Regions from separate parts of the Rhodovulum sp. MB263 genome, predicted to be linked through region 1. Evidence: riboswitches for the same ligand, from Rfam matches in the RefSeq annotation. Region 1 holds a riboswitch; the other holds the start of a gene.

Region 1 (5,530 bases):
GCGCCAAGCACTGAGCAAAAGCGAGGATGGAGCGATGAAGGATACGCGCATCGAGGAGGCCGGCGGCGCCCGTCCGGGTGCCGAGACGCTGCAGACCGTTCCGATCTGGGACCCGTTCCTGCGCCTGTTCAAATGGGCGCTGACGATTTCGGTCGTGGCGGCCTGGGGGCTGGGCATGTTCGGGCCCGATGTCATGACCCTGCATTTCTGGTTCGGTTACACGGTGCTCGGCCTTCTGGCCTTCCGGCTGCTCTGGGGCCTCTGGGGCCCCGAGCATGCCCGGTTCGCAAACTTCGCCTATGGCCCGGTCGCGATCCTGAAATACGTCTTCGGGATGTTCAGCAGGAAGCCGTCCTACTGGCCCGGGCATAACCCACTTGGCGGGCTTTTCGTCTTCGTGCTGCTGGCGGTGCTGCTGCTTCAGGCAGGATCGGGCCTGTTCGTCGACCCCGACGATTACATCAATGTCGGGCCGCTGGCGAAATATGTGGGCTCCGAGACCACCCGCGCGGCGCTCAGCTTCCATGTCCAGCTTGGCTGGGTGGTGCTGGGGCTGGTCGGGCTGCATGTCGCGGCCATCCTCTTCTACAGCAAGTGGAAGGGCGAGAACCTCGTCAAGCCCATGATCACCGGCCGGAAAACCGTCCGCAAGAAACCCTGAACGCGCGCGGGCGCGACCTGGCCTGCTCAGGCCGCGCCCCGTTTCCCGCCAGAACCGCCGAAAGGCGCAGGCTCTGGCAGACGGCCGCTCCCCGGTGAGGAACCGCCAAGCTCCGAGCTCTCCCGAAACCTTCGGCAGATGCGATGGCCCCTTTTGCCGGGATGTCCGTCGGCGTAGAGGGCGTGCATGGATTATGATGCGATCGTGCTGGGCGCCGGAGCAGCCGGGCTGATGGCCGCGGCAACGGCCGGACAGGCCGGAGCGCGGGTGCTTGTACTCGACCATGCCGACAAGGCCGGGAAGAAGATCCTGATTTCCGGCGGCGGCCGCTGCAACTTCACCAATACCGGTGCCGAGGCGGCGTGCTTTCTGTCCGGGAACCCGCATTTCCCGAAATCCGCCCTCGCCCGCTATACCCAGTGGGATTTCCTCGCTTTGGTCGAACGCCATGGCATCGCCTGGCATGAAAAGACGCTGGGACAGCTGTTCTGCGACGGCTCCTCCCGGCAGATCCTGGCCATGTTGCTCGACGAATGCGCCCGGGGCGGGGTCGATATCCGGCTCGGGACGAAGATCGGCGAGATCGGCCATGGCGACGGACGCTACCGGGTGGCTGGCGCCAGCGCCGCGAACCTCGTCATCGCGACCGGCGGCCCCTCGATCCCGAAGATGGGCGCGACCGGCCTTGCCTACCAGATCGCCGAGCGCTTCGGGCTTGCCGTCGTGCCGCCGCGCCCCGCGCTGGTTCCGCTGACGCTGGGCCCGCACGACGCGGCCTTCCGGGCCATTGCCGGCCTGTCCTGCCCGGTGATCGCGCGGGTCGGGTCGGCCAGCTTCCGAGAAGCCGCGCTGTTCACCCATCGCGGGCTGTCGGGTCCCGCGATCCTGCAGGTCTCGTCCTACTGGACCCCCGGCGCAGCGGTCGAACTGACGCTGATCGAGAACGCCCTCGACATGCTGCGCGAGGCACGGCGGCAGATGCCGCGTGCCCGGCTGCGCGCCGCCCTGAGCGAGCAGCTTCCGAACCGTCTGGCCGAGCTTCTGGCCACTCAGATCGGCCTGGAGAAACAGCTTGCGAACTGTTCGGACGCCGATCTGGAGCGCGCGGCAGCCCCGCTTACCCGGCTGACATTCCACCCCACCGGCACCGAGGGCTATGCCAAGGCAGAGGTCACGGCGGGTGGGATCTCGACCGAAGCGCTGTCCTCGCGCACGATGGAAGCGAAGGCCGTGCCCGGCCTGCATGTGATCGGCGAGGCCGTCGATGTCACCGGCTGGCTTGGCGGCTACAATTTCCAATGGGCCTGGTCCTCGGGCCGGGCGGCGGGCATGGCGATTGCCGAGCGGCGCCGGAACTGACCGCGCCCCTTGCCGCGACACCGCCGCTCCCGCCCCCGGCGGTCATGACAGGCAGGCCGACCCGCAGACCGCCCCCGCCCTTTCCTCCCATGCCTTTCAGACACCTCTGGCCTGCAAAGGCGCCGGGGCAGAGCGCGGCGCGGCGCGGCGCCCGCGCATCACCGGCAGAACCGGGCGGTCGTCGCGACGGGAAAGCGCGCCGCAGCCATGTGGGACGAGGCCCGGAAGGTCAACGAGATCGGGCGGCACGCCCGGCACCGAGACGCATGTGACCAGGGCGAAGACACGGTATCTTTGTCGAACAGCCCCGTCAGCAGGGCCCTGCCGCGCGCGTCCAACCCCGGCCGGACCGACATCAGACATCCCGGCCCCACCCCGCCCCAGCCAAGGAGGCACCGCCGGATGCGCTCCTTCTGCCCGGACGCGCACGAGGGCGAGGCTCAACGTCCTGGAGATCGGCCCCCATCCATCCCGGCGGTGGCACCGGGGAATGACCGCGACGAGCACATGGAGCCCCCTGCCAGAAAAGGCAGGGCGATCACCGGCAACAGCGCGTCGAGACCGCGCTGCAGGATCGTCGGCACGCCGCGCGCTCGGCTGGAAAAGAACGCTCAGCAGCCTGATCGACGATACCGAGCCGACGCCCGCCTGCGGCCTCACGGTCGACAGGACCGATGAGATTTCCGTCTTGAGCGGAACCAGAGGCTCGACTTACGCCGCCATGGACCGCCTGATCGCATGGCGGCGAAACGAATTGCACGGAGGCTCGCCGGCCAGTCACAGGACAGCCCCATCGGTCGGCAGTGCCGGCAAAAACGGTTCCATCCCGCCCGGACACACCGACCGGCATCATGTTAACCCAAAACATTAATATTGGACTATATTAGCCTGATATTTAATATTTATAATTCACTGAACGCGATCCGTACCTGAGCAAGCGGGCCAGTTGCGCAGCCCTCTGTCGGCGAAGGCCCCGCCGAGAGAAAAGGCCCGGGAACGGCGCGCGCATCGCAACAGACGCGTTGAACTCGCCGCTTATCCTGATAGTCTCGCCGACACCTAGGGGAGCCCCGGCATGGGGCTGAGAGTCTGCAGGCACGGCCATGGCCCGGCGCAGCGCAGTGACCCTTCGAACCTGATCCGGATCATGCCGGCGAAGGGACAGGACAGGAACGCTCTCTTGCCCTTGCCGGCCGCAGCATATGAGGCGGCCTTGCCCTTCCCCAGCATCCCCGAACGCCCCATCCCCGCGGCCATCGCGGTGGTGATCCGCGCCAGGCAGGTCCTTCTGGTCCGCCGGGCCAATCCGCCCGATGCCGGCCGCTGGGGCTTTCCCGGCGGAAAAATCGACCGCGGCGAGACCGTGACGGAGGCGGCCCTGCGGGAGCTGGCCGAAGAGACCGGCATTCGTGCCGAACCGCTGCGCGTCCTCACCGCGCTGGATGCCTTCGATCGCGACGCCTCGGGCGCCCTGCGCAGCCATTTCATCCTGATCGCCCTCTTGTGCCGCTGGACGGCCGGCGAGCCTGTCGCGGGCGACGATGCGCTCGAGGCGCGCTGGGTCGACCTGGACACATTTGCCGATACCGAGCTTGCGCTGAGCCTCGATGTCGCCGAGGTCGCGGCGCAGGCCGCCATGTTGATGCAGGAGATGCAATCATGATCGCCAACATCCTAACAATCGCCGGCACCGATCCGTCCGGAGGCGCCGGCATCCAGGCAGACATCAAGACTTTCTCGGCACTTGGCGCCTATTCCTGCTCTGCCATCACCGCCGTCGTCGCGCAGAACACCCAGGGCGTGAGATCCTTCGTCGCGCTCGATCCGGGCTTCGTGGCCGAGCAGATCGACGCCGTGCTCGACGATGTGCGCATCGACGCGGTCAAGATCGGCATGATCGCGAATGCCGCGATCGCCGAAGCCGTGGCGGACCGGCTGAGCCATCACGCGGTCGGGAATATCGTGCTCGACCCGGTCATGGTGGCCAAGAGCGGTCACGCGCTGCTTGCGCCCGAGGCGGTCGCGGCGGTGCGCGAGCGGCTCCTGCCGCTGGCAAGGATCATGACCCCGAACCTGCCCGAGGCGGCGGTGCTGCTCGGACGCGAAGACGACTGGACGGCAGAGGCCATGCAGGCCGCCCTGCCCGACCTGTTGGCCATGGGGCCGGAATGGGTGCTGCTCAAGGGCGGCCATCTCGCAGACAGCGCCGAAAGCACTGACCTGCTGGCGGGCCCCGAGGGCATCACCCGCTTCGCCGCCCCACGCCTGGTCACGACGAATGACCATGGCACCGGCTGCACGCTGTCCTCGGCGATTGCCGCGCTCTTGCCCGGCCGCGACATGGTCGAGGCCGTGGGCACGGCCAAGACATATCTTCACGACGCGCTGGCAGCGAGCGAGGCCCTCGATGTCGGCCATGGCCACGGGCCGGTGCATCACTTCCACGCGCTCTGGTCCGATCACCGGCCCCCTGTCGTCTGACGCGGCCTTCAGGCGTTCCGCCGGGCGGGGAAGGCGCGGACGGGGCGCGGACGACCGGCTCCGGCGGTTCGGCTGTAGAGGCGCGGACCGGTCCGGGCCCGGCCCGACCAACCTCTACAGGCCGGGCGGGGTGATCGTGCGCGTCAGGAGCCTGCGATCCGACCCTCGCCGGGCGAACGGAACGTGTTTGCGCCTTGCCACAAGTGAACACCCCCGGTTGTAGGACGCCCGCCCTGCCCGCCCCGGTCACGCGCCGAAGCGCTCGGCCCCGGGAAGGGAGATCTTGGCCTTCATGAAGGTGACGGCAGGCCCCGCCTGCCATCACGCGGCTACCGGCCAGTTCGCAACCCAGCCATCCGCCACGCGCCGAGGCCTGACAGGCCGTCAGTCTGGTGCGGTCCAGCCGGTCCGCCCAATAGGGCATTAGGGTGGCATGAATGGAGCCGGTAACCGGATCTTCGGGAATACCGGCCCCCGGAACGAAACAGCGCGACACGAAATCGGCGCGGCCTCCCGGCCTTTCGCGCGCGGTGATCACCAGACCGACCGGCCCGAGCCCGGCAATCGCCGCCAGATCGGGAACGAAGTCGCGAACCCGGTCCGCCCCCTCCAGCTCCACGAAGATGTTCTCGAAAGTCCGGAAGATCGCAATCGCCCCGTCGGCGAGCTGTGGCGCGATCTCTGCGGACAATGCCTCCAGCGACTCCGGATCGAGACGGAGCAGATCGAGGCGATAGCCGGACGGGTCCGCGCCTACATGCAGAACGCCGGTCCGGGTGTGAAAGCTCGGGGGCGGCGCCTGGCCCTCATGGGCGATCAGCACATGCGCGGCCGCAAGCGTGGCATGGCCGCAGAAATCGACCTCCCTGCGTAGGCGTGAACCATCTCAGCTCCCAGCCGCCTTCGGCGCGGCCGACCGCAAAGGCGGTCTCGGCCAGATTGTTCTCGCGCGCGATCACCCGCATCAGCGCCTCGTCCAACCAGTCCGGCAAGAGCAGCACGGCCGCCGGGTTTTCCGGACAAGACCTC
Region 2 (5,530 bases), 1.5 Mb from region 1:
CGGGCCGCGAGGCGCTGCGCTTTCCCGTCGCGGCATTGCAGGCCATATCCTGCCCCGCTGCGCGGATCTGGATCTGGCTTTCGGACGGGCCTGTGGCTATAGCCGAGACATGACAGATACCCTGCCCCCCTGCCCCGAATGCGCCTCGAGCTTCACCTATCAGCTCGATGCGCTGCTGAGCTGTCCGGAATGCGGCCATGAATGGGCGCCGGATGCAAATGAACCCTCCGCGGAGGCCGGGTCCGGCATCCGCGATAGCGTCGGCAACCTGCTGCAGGATGGCGATACCGTGACCGTGATCAAGAGCCTCAAGGTCAAGGGCGCCTCGGCGCCGCTCAAGGTCGGCACCAAGGTGCGTGGCATCCGTCTGGTCGCGGGCGATCACGATATCGACTGCACCATCCCGGGCTTCGGCAAGATGGGCCTCAAATCGCAATTCGTGAAGAAGGTGCAGGACTAGCGTCGCCTCCGTCAGCGCGGCGCCTTGCGGGACGGACGTCCAGCCGCAACCGTCCCGGACAGGCGGGCGAAGGACCGGACCGCGCCAGTCGCAGGGCCCCGCCATCCTGCCTGCGCGGCAAACTGCCACTGACATTTGCCATTGAATCCTCCCATATGCGGTCAGAAACTGCAGCAATCAGCCAGTGAGGTGCCCCATGCCGTCTCTACGGAAGCTTCTCGGCCAGGGAGGCCGTATCGCGCTCCTGTTGCTGGTGCTTTATCTTCTTGCGCTGCTCGGGGTCCTGATCGGCCCCTGGTTCAGCATCCTGGCGCTGGTTCTGGTGGCCGTCGCGGCGGCCTGCATCCTTTATATGCGCTATCCCGAGAAGATGAAGCGCTGGCTACCCGCCCTGCCACGCCGCGGCCGCCCTGCCGAACAGCCCACCCCCGGCCCGCAGCCCGGCATGGCGGCTGCGGCCTCGACCGGGGCCGAGATTTCGGACAAGCCGATCCAGCTTCCGGCGCTGCGCGAGCCCGACCCCGCCGATGAACAGACGGAAGGCGCCTCGAAACTCTCGATGCTGGAGACGCTGGGCTGGAAAAGCCCTGCCGCGATGGCGCGCGATTTCGCCCTGCTCGGGCTGGCGGGCCTCGTGATGGTGGCCGTCGGCCGCCTCCTGCCCGAATGGCCGCTGCTGTCCTGGATCGGCGGCGTGCTCGAGATCGTCGGCTTGCTCTGCGTGCTGTTCAGCTCGGGCGTGCTGTATTCCTTCGGACGCGAGTTCTTCTGGCGCGGCCGCGGCTAGGCCGGGCCCTGCGACGCGAGAGAACAGAAAACGGGCGGCCCCGGAGGGCGCCCGTTGCAAAGGAAACCGCCACCCGAGGCCGCGATCAGGTCAGCCGATCCGGCCCCGGCTTTCGCCGATCTGGCCGCGATGCAGCAGCAGATGATCGAGCAGGACGCAGGCCATCATCGCCTCGCCCACCGGCACCGCCCGAATGCCGACACAGGGGTCGTGGCGCCCCTTGGTCACCACCTCGGTCGACTCGCCCGCGACAGTGACGCTCCGCCGGGGTGTCAGGATCGACGAGGTCGGCTTGACCGCGAAACGGACCACCACGTCCTGCCCGGTCGAGATGCCCCCGAGAACGCCGCCGGCATGGTTCGAGGCATAGACCGGCCCGTCAGGGCCCATGGTGATCTCGTCGGCATTCTCGACCCCGCTCAGCGCGGCCACCGCCATGCCATCGCCGATCTCGACGCCCTTCACCGCATTGATGCTCATCATCGCGGCCGCCAGATCGGTGTCGAGCTTGCCATAGATCGGTGCGCCGAGCCCCGCGGGCACGCCCGAGGCCACGACCTCGACCACCGCGCCGACCGAATTGCCGGCCTTGCGCAGCGCGTCGATATAGCCTTCCCATTCCGAGGCCGCCAGCCTGTCGGGCGCCCAGAACGGATTGCGCTCGATCTCGTCGGTGTCGAAGCGGGCGCGGTCGATGGCATGGGGACCGATCTGCACCATGTAGCCGGTGATCTTCAGGTTCGGCACCAGCGCCGCCAGCGCGGCCCGCGCCACGCCGCCCGCCGCGACCCGGGCCGCGGTCTCGCGCGCCGAGGAGCGGCCGCCGCCGCGATAGTCGCGGATACCGTATTTCTGCCAGTAGGTGATGTCGGCATGGCCGGGCCGGAAGCTCCGGGCAATCTCGCCGTAATCCTTCGAGCGCTGGTCGGTATTGCGGATCATGAGCTGGATCGGCGTGCCGGTGCTTTGTCCCTCGAACACGCCCGACAGGATCTCGACGGCATCGGGCTCCTGGCGCTGGGTGGTAAAGCGGCTCTGGCCGGGCCGCCGCCGGTCGAGCCAGTGCTGCAGCATCGCCACATCGACCGCGATGCCGGGCGGACAGCCGTCGACCGTCGCGCCAAGCGCGGGTCCGTGGCTTTCGCCCCAGGTGGTGACGCGGAACAGATGGCCGAAGGTGTTCAGGCTCATGGGGCGATCTCCTTTGGCCCATGGGCATACCCGCCGGAGGTCCGCCTCTCAAGGGGTTTGGCTTGGTGTTTGGCTGGGGGTTTGGCTTGCGAAGCCGGGACCGGGGCGCTAGCGTTGCGCTCACCTCGGGGTGCCCACAGGGGCTGAGATGCGCAACCCGCAAACCCGTTGAACCTGACCCGGTTAGAACCGGCGGAGGGAAGGCCCCTGGACAGATTTCCACCCTTGCCCGTCCGCCCCCATCTTTGGAGGAGGACCATGCGTATCCCATTCATTGCAGCGGCTCTCGCCGCAGCCGCCCTGCCCGCATCCGCGGAAGACCGGCCCGTGCTGACGATCTACACCTATGAAAGCTTCGTGGCCGAATGGGGCCCCGGCCCGATCGTCGAGGCCGCTTTCGAGGCGACATGCGGCTGCGAGCTGAATTTCGTGGCCGCAGGCGATGGCGCGGCGCTCCTGGCCCGGCTCCGGCTCGAAGGCACGCGCAGCCGGGCCGATCTGGTGCTGGGCCTCGACACCAACCTCACCGCAGCCGCCGCCGAAACCGGGCTGTTCGCGCCCCATAGCCAGGACCCCGACCGGCTCGACCTGCCGGTCGCCTGGGACGACCCGCTGTTCCTGCCCTATGACTGGAGCTATTTCGCCTTCGTCTATGACAGGACCCGGCTGGCCGAGCCGCCGACGAGCTTCGAGGCGCTGATCGCCGCGCCAGGGGATCTGAAGATCGTGATCCAGGACCCGCGCAGCTCGACCCCGGGGCTGGGGCTCCTGTTCTGGATCAAGGCCGCCTATGGCGACCGCGCACCCGGGATCTGGGAAGGGCTTGCGCCGCATATCCTGACCGTCACCAAGGGCTGGACAGAATCCTATGGCCTGTTCATCGACGGCGAGGCCGACATGGCGCTGTCCTACACCACCTCGCCCGCCTATCACCTGATCGCCGAAGATGACGATACCAAGGCCGCCGCGCGCTTCGACGAGGGCCATTACCTGCAGATCGAGGTGGCCGGCATCCTGGCCTCGTCCGACCAACCCGAGCTGGCGCGGCAATTCCTCGACTTCATGCTGAGCGAGCCGTTCCAGGCAGCGATCCCCACCACCAACTGGATGTATCCCGCAGCCACGCCTGAAGCCGGGCTGCCGGCGGGCTTCGAGACCCTGATCCAGCCCGATACCGCGCTGCTCTTCCCCCCGGACGAGGCCGCGCGGATCCGGAACGAGGCCCTCGCCGAATGGCGCGACGCGCTCAGCCGCTAGGCACTGCAACCGGGATCGGGATCGGCACCGCCGCACTGGCGCTGACGCTCGCGCTCGGCACCATCCTGGCCGTGGCCTGGCGCGCCGAGCCGGGCGGGGCCGGGCTTGGCGCCGCCGATCTGGCGGCGGTGCGCTTCACGCTTCTCCAGGCGCTCGCCTCGGCCGCGCTCAGCAGTCTGCTGGCGGTACCGGTGGCCCGGGCGCTGGCCCGGCGCCGCTTTCCGGGCCGGGGCGTGCTGATCACCCTTCTGGGCGCGCCCTTCATCCTGCCGGTCATCGTCGCGGTGATGGGACTTCTGGCCGTCTTCGGCCGCAGCGGCCTTCTGTCGACCGCGCTCGCGCCGCTCGGACTGGGCCCCGTCGACATCTACGGACCCGGGGGCGTCGTGCTGGCTCATGTCTTCTTCAACCTGCCGCTTGCCACGCGGCTGGTCCTGCAGGGCTGGCTCGCGATCCCGGCCGAACGGTTCCGGCTGGCGGCCGCCCTCGGCTTCGGCCCCGCCGACCGCTTTCGTCATCTCGAGCGTCCGATGCTGCGCGAAGTCCTGCCCGGCACATTCCTCGTCGTCTTCCTGATCTGCCTGACCAGCTTCGCGGTCGCCCTGACGCTGGGCGGCGGCCCCCGCGCAACCACGGTCGAGCTGGCGATCTATCAGGCCTTCCGCTTCGAATTCGACCTGGGCCGTGCCGCCTGGCTGGCGCTGATCCAGGTCGGGATCTCGGTCGCGGCCGCACTTGTTGCCTTCGCCATCGCGGTGCCGGGCGCCTTCGGCCCGGGGCTCGACAGACCCGTGCCGCAGATCGGGCCGGACGGACGCTGGCTGCGGCTGCAGGACATGGCCTGCCTCGCGCTGGCCGCGCTGTTCCTGATCCTGCCGCTTGCCATGGTGGCGCTGCGCGGCCTGCCGGGCCTGCCCGGCCTGCCCGCCTCTGTCTATGCCGCGGCACTGCGCTCGCTGGCCGTGGCGCTCGGCTCGGCCGCGCTGACACTGGCGCTGGCGCTGCCGATGGCCATCGCCATCGACCGGCTCGGCGGTCTCACCGGCCGGACGATCCAGGCGGCGGGAACGCTCACCATCGCCGCCTCGCCTCTGGTGATGGGAACCGGGCTGTTCATCCTGCTCTTCCCGCTGGCCGATCCGAGGCTTCTGGCACTGCCGGTCACCGCGACCGTCAATGCCGCGATGAGCCTGCCCTTCGCGCTGCGTGCGCTGGTGCCGGCCGTGGCCGAGGCCGAACGCGGCCATGGCCGCCTCGCCGACAGCCTCGGCATGACCGGGCGCGCGCGGCTCCGGCTGATGCTGCTGCCGCGCCTCCGTCGGCCCATCGGCTTCACGCTCGGACTGGCGGCGGCGCTGTCGATGGGCGATCTGGGGGTGATCGCGCTGTTTTCAGACCCGGGCCATGCCACCCTGCCCTTGCAGCTTTACGGGCTGATGACGGCCTACCGGATGGAGAGCGCCGCCGCCGCCGCCCTTTTGCTGCTGGCGCTCAGCCTCGGGCTGTTCTGGATCTTCGACCGCGGAGGACGCGCCCGTGCTGAGCCTTGAAGACCTCTCGATCCGGCAGGGCAGCTTCGCCCTCGCGGCAGAGCTGACCATAGCGCCGGGCCGGATCGTGGCCCTGCTCGGGCCCTCGGGCGCAGGCAAGTCGACACTGCTCGACACCATCGCGGGCTTTCTCGCGCCCGACCGCGGCCGGGTGCTCTGGCAAGGCAGCGATCTCGGCCCGCTCGGCCCCGGCGACAGACCGCTTTCGGTGCTGTTTCAGGACAACAACCTCTTTCCGCACCTGACCGCGGCCCAGAATGTCGGGCTCGGCCTCCGGCCCGATCT

The links. Region 1 has a riboswitch for thiamine pyrophosphate ahead of B5V46_RS10435 (NUDIX hydrolase). Riboswitches for the same ligand answer to the same signal wherever they lie in the genome.
Region 2: it holds a riboswitch for thiamine pyrophosphate, as region 1 does, so the genes downstream of both, thiB (thiamine ABC transporter substrate binding subunit) here and B5V46_RS10435 (NUDIX hydrolase) in region 1, are expected to answer to the same signal.

What each region holds. Positions count from the first base shown of each region.
Region 1 covers NZ_CP020384.1:2,238,500-2,244,029, forward strand. The annotation lists gene B5V46_RS10420 (cytochrome c) at 1-14, shown strand, start outside; gene B5V46_RS10425 (cytochrome b/b6 domain-containing protein) at 35-661, shown strand; gene B5V46_RS10430 (NAD(P)/FAD-dependent oxidoreductase) at 848-2,020, shown strand; TPP riboswitch at 3,072-3,200, shown strand; gene B5V46_RS10435 (NUDIX hydrolase) at 3,201-3,683, shown strand; gene thiD (bifunctional hydroxymethylpyrimidine kinase/phosphomethylpyrimidine kinase) at 3,680-4,501, shown strand; partial or broken gene B5V46_RS20860 (PhzF family phenazine biosynthesis protein) at 4,902-5,324, opposite strand; gene B5V46_RS20865 (PhzF family phenazine biosynthesis protein) at 5,308-5,530, opposite strand, start outside.
Region 2 covers NZ_CP020384.1:3,757,928-3,763,457, forward strand. The annotation lists gene B5V46_RS17565 (zinc ribbon domain-containing protein YjdM) at 110-460, shown strand; gene B5V46_RS17570 (hypothetical protein) at 657-1,247, shown strand; gene aroC (chorismate synthase) at 1,338-2,438, opposite strand; TPP riboswitch at 2,555-2,656, shown strand; gene thiB (thiamine ABC transporter substrate binding subunit) at 2,697-3,695, shown strand; gene B5V46_RS17585 (ABC transporter permease subunit) at 3,671-5,245, shown strand; gene B5V46_RS17590 (ATP-binding cassette domain-containing protein) at 5,232-5,530, shown strand, end outside.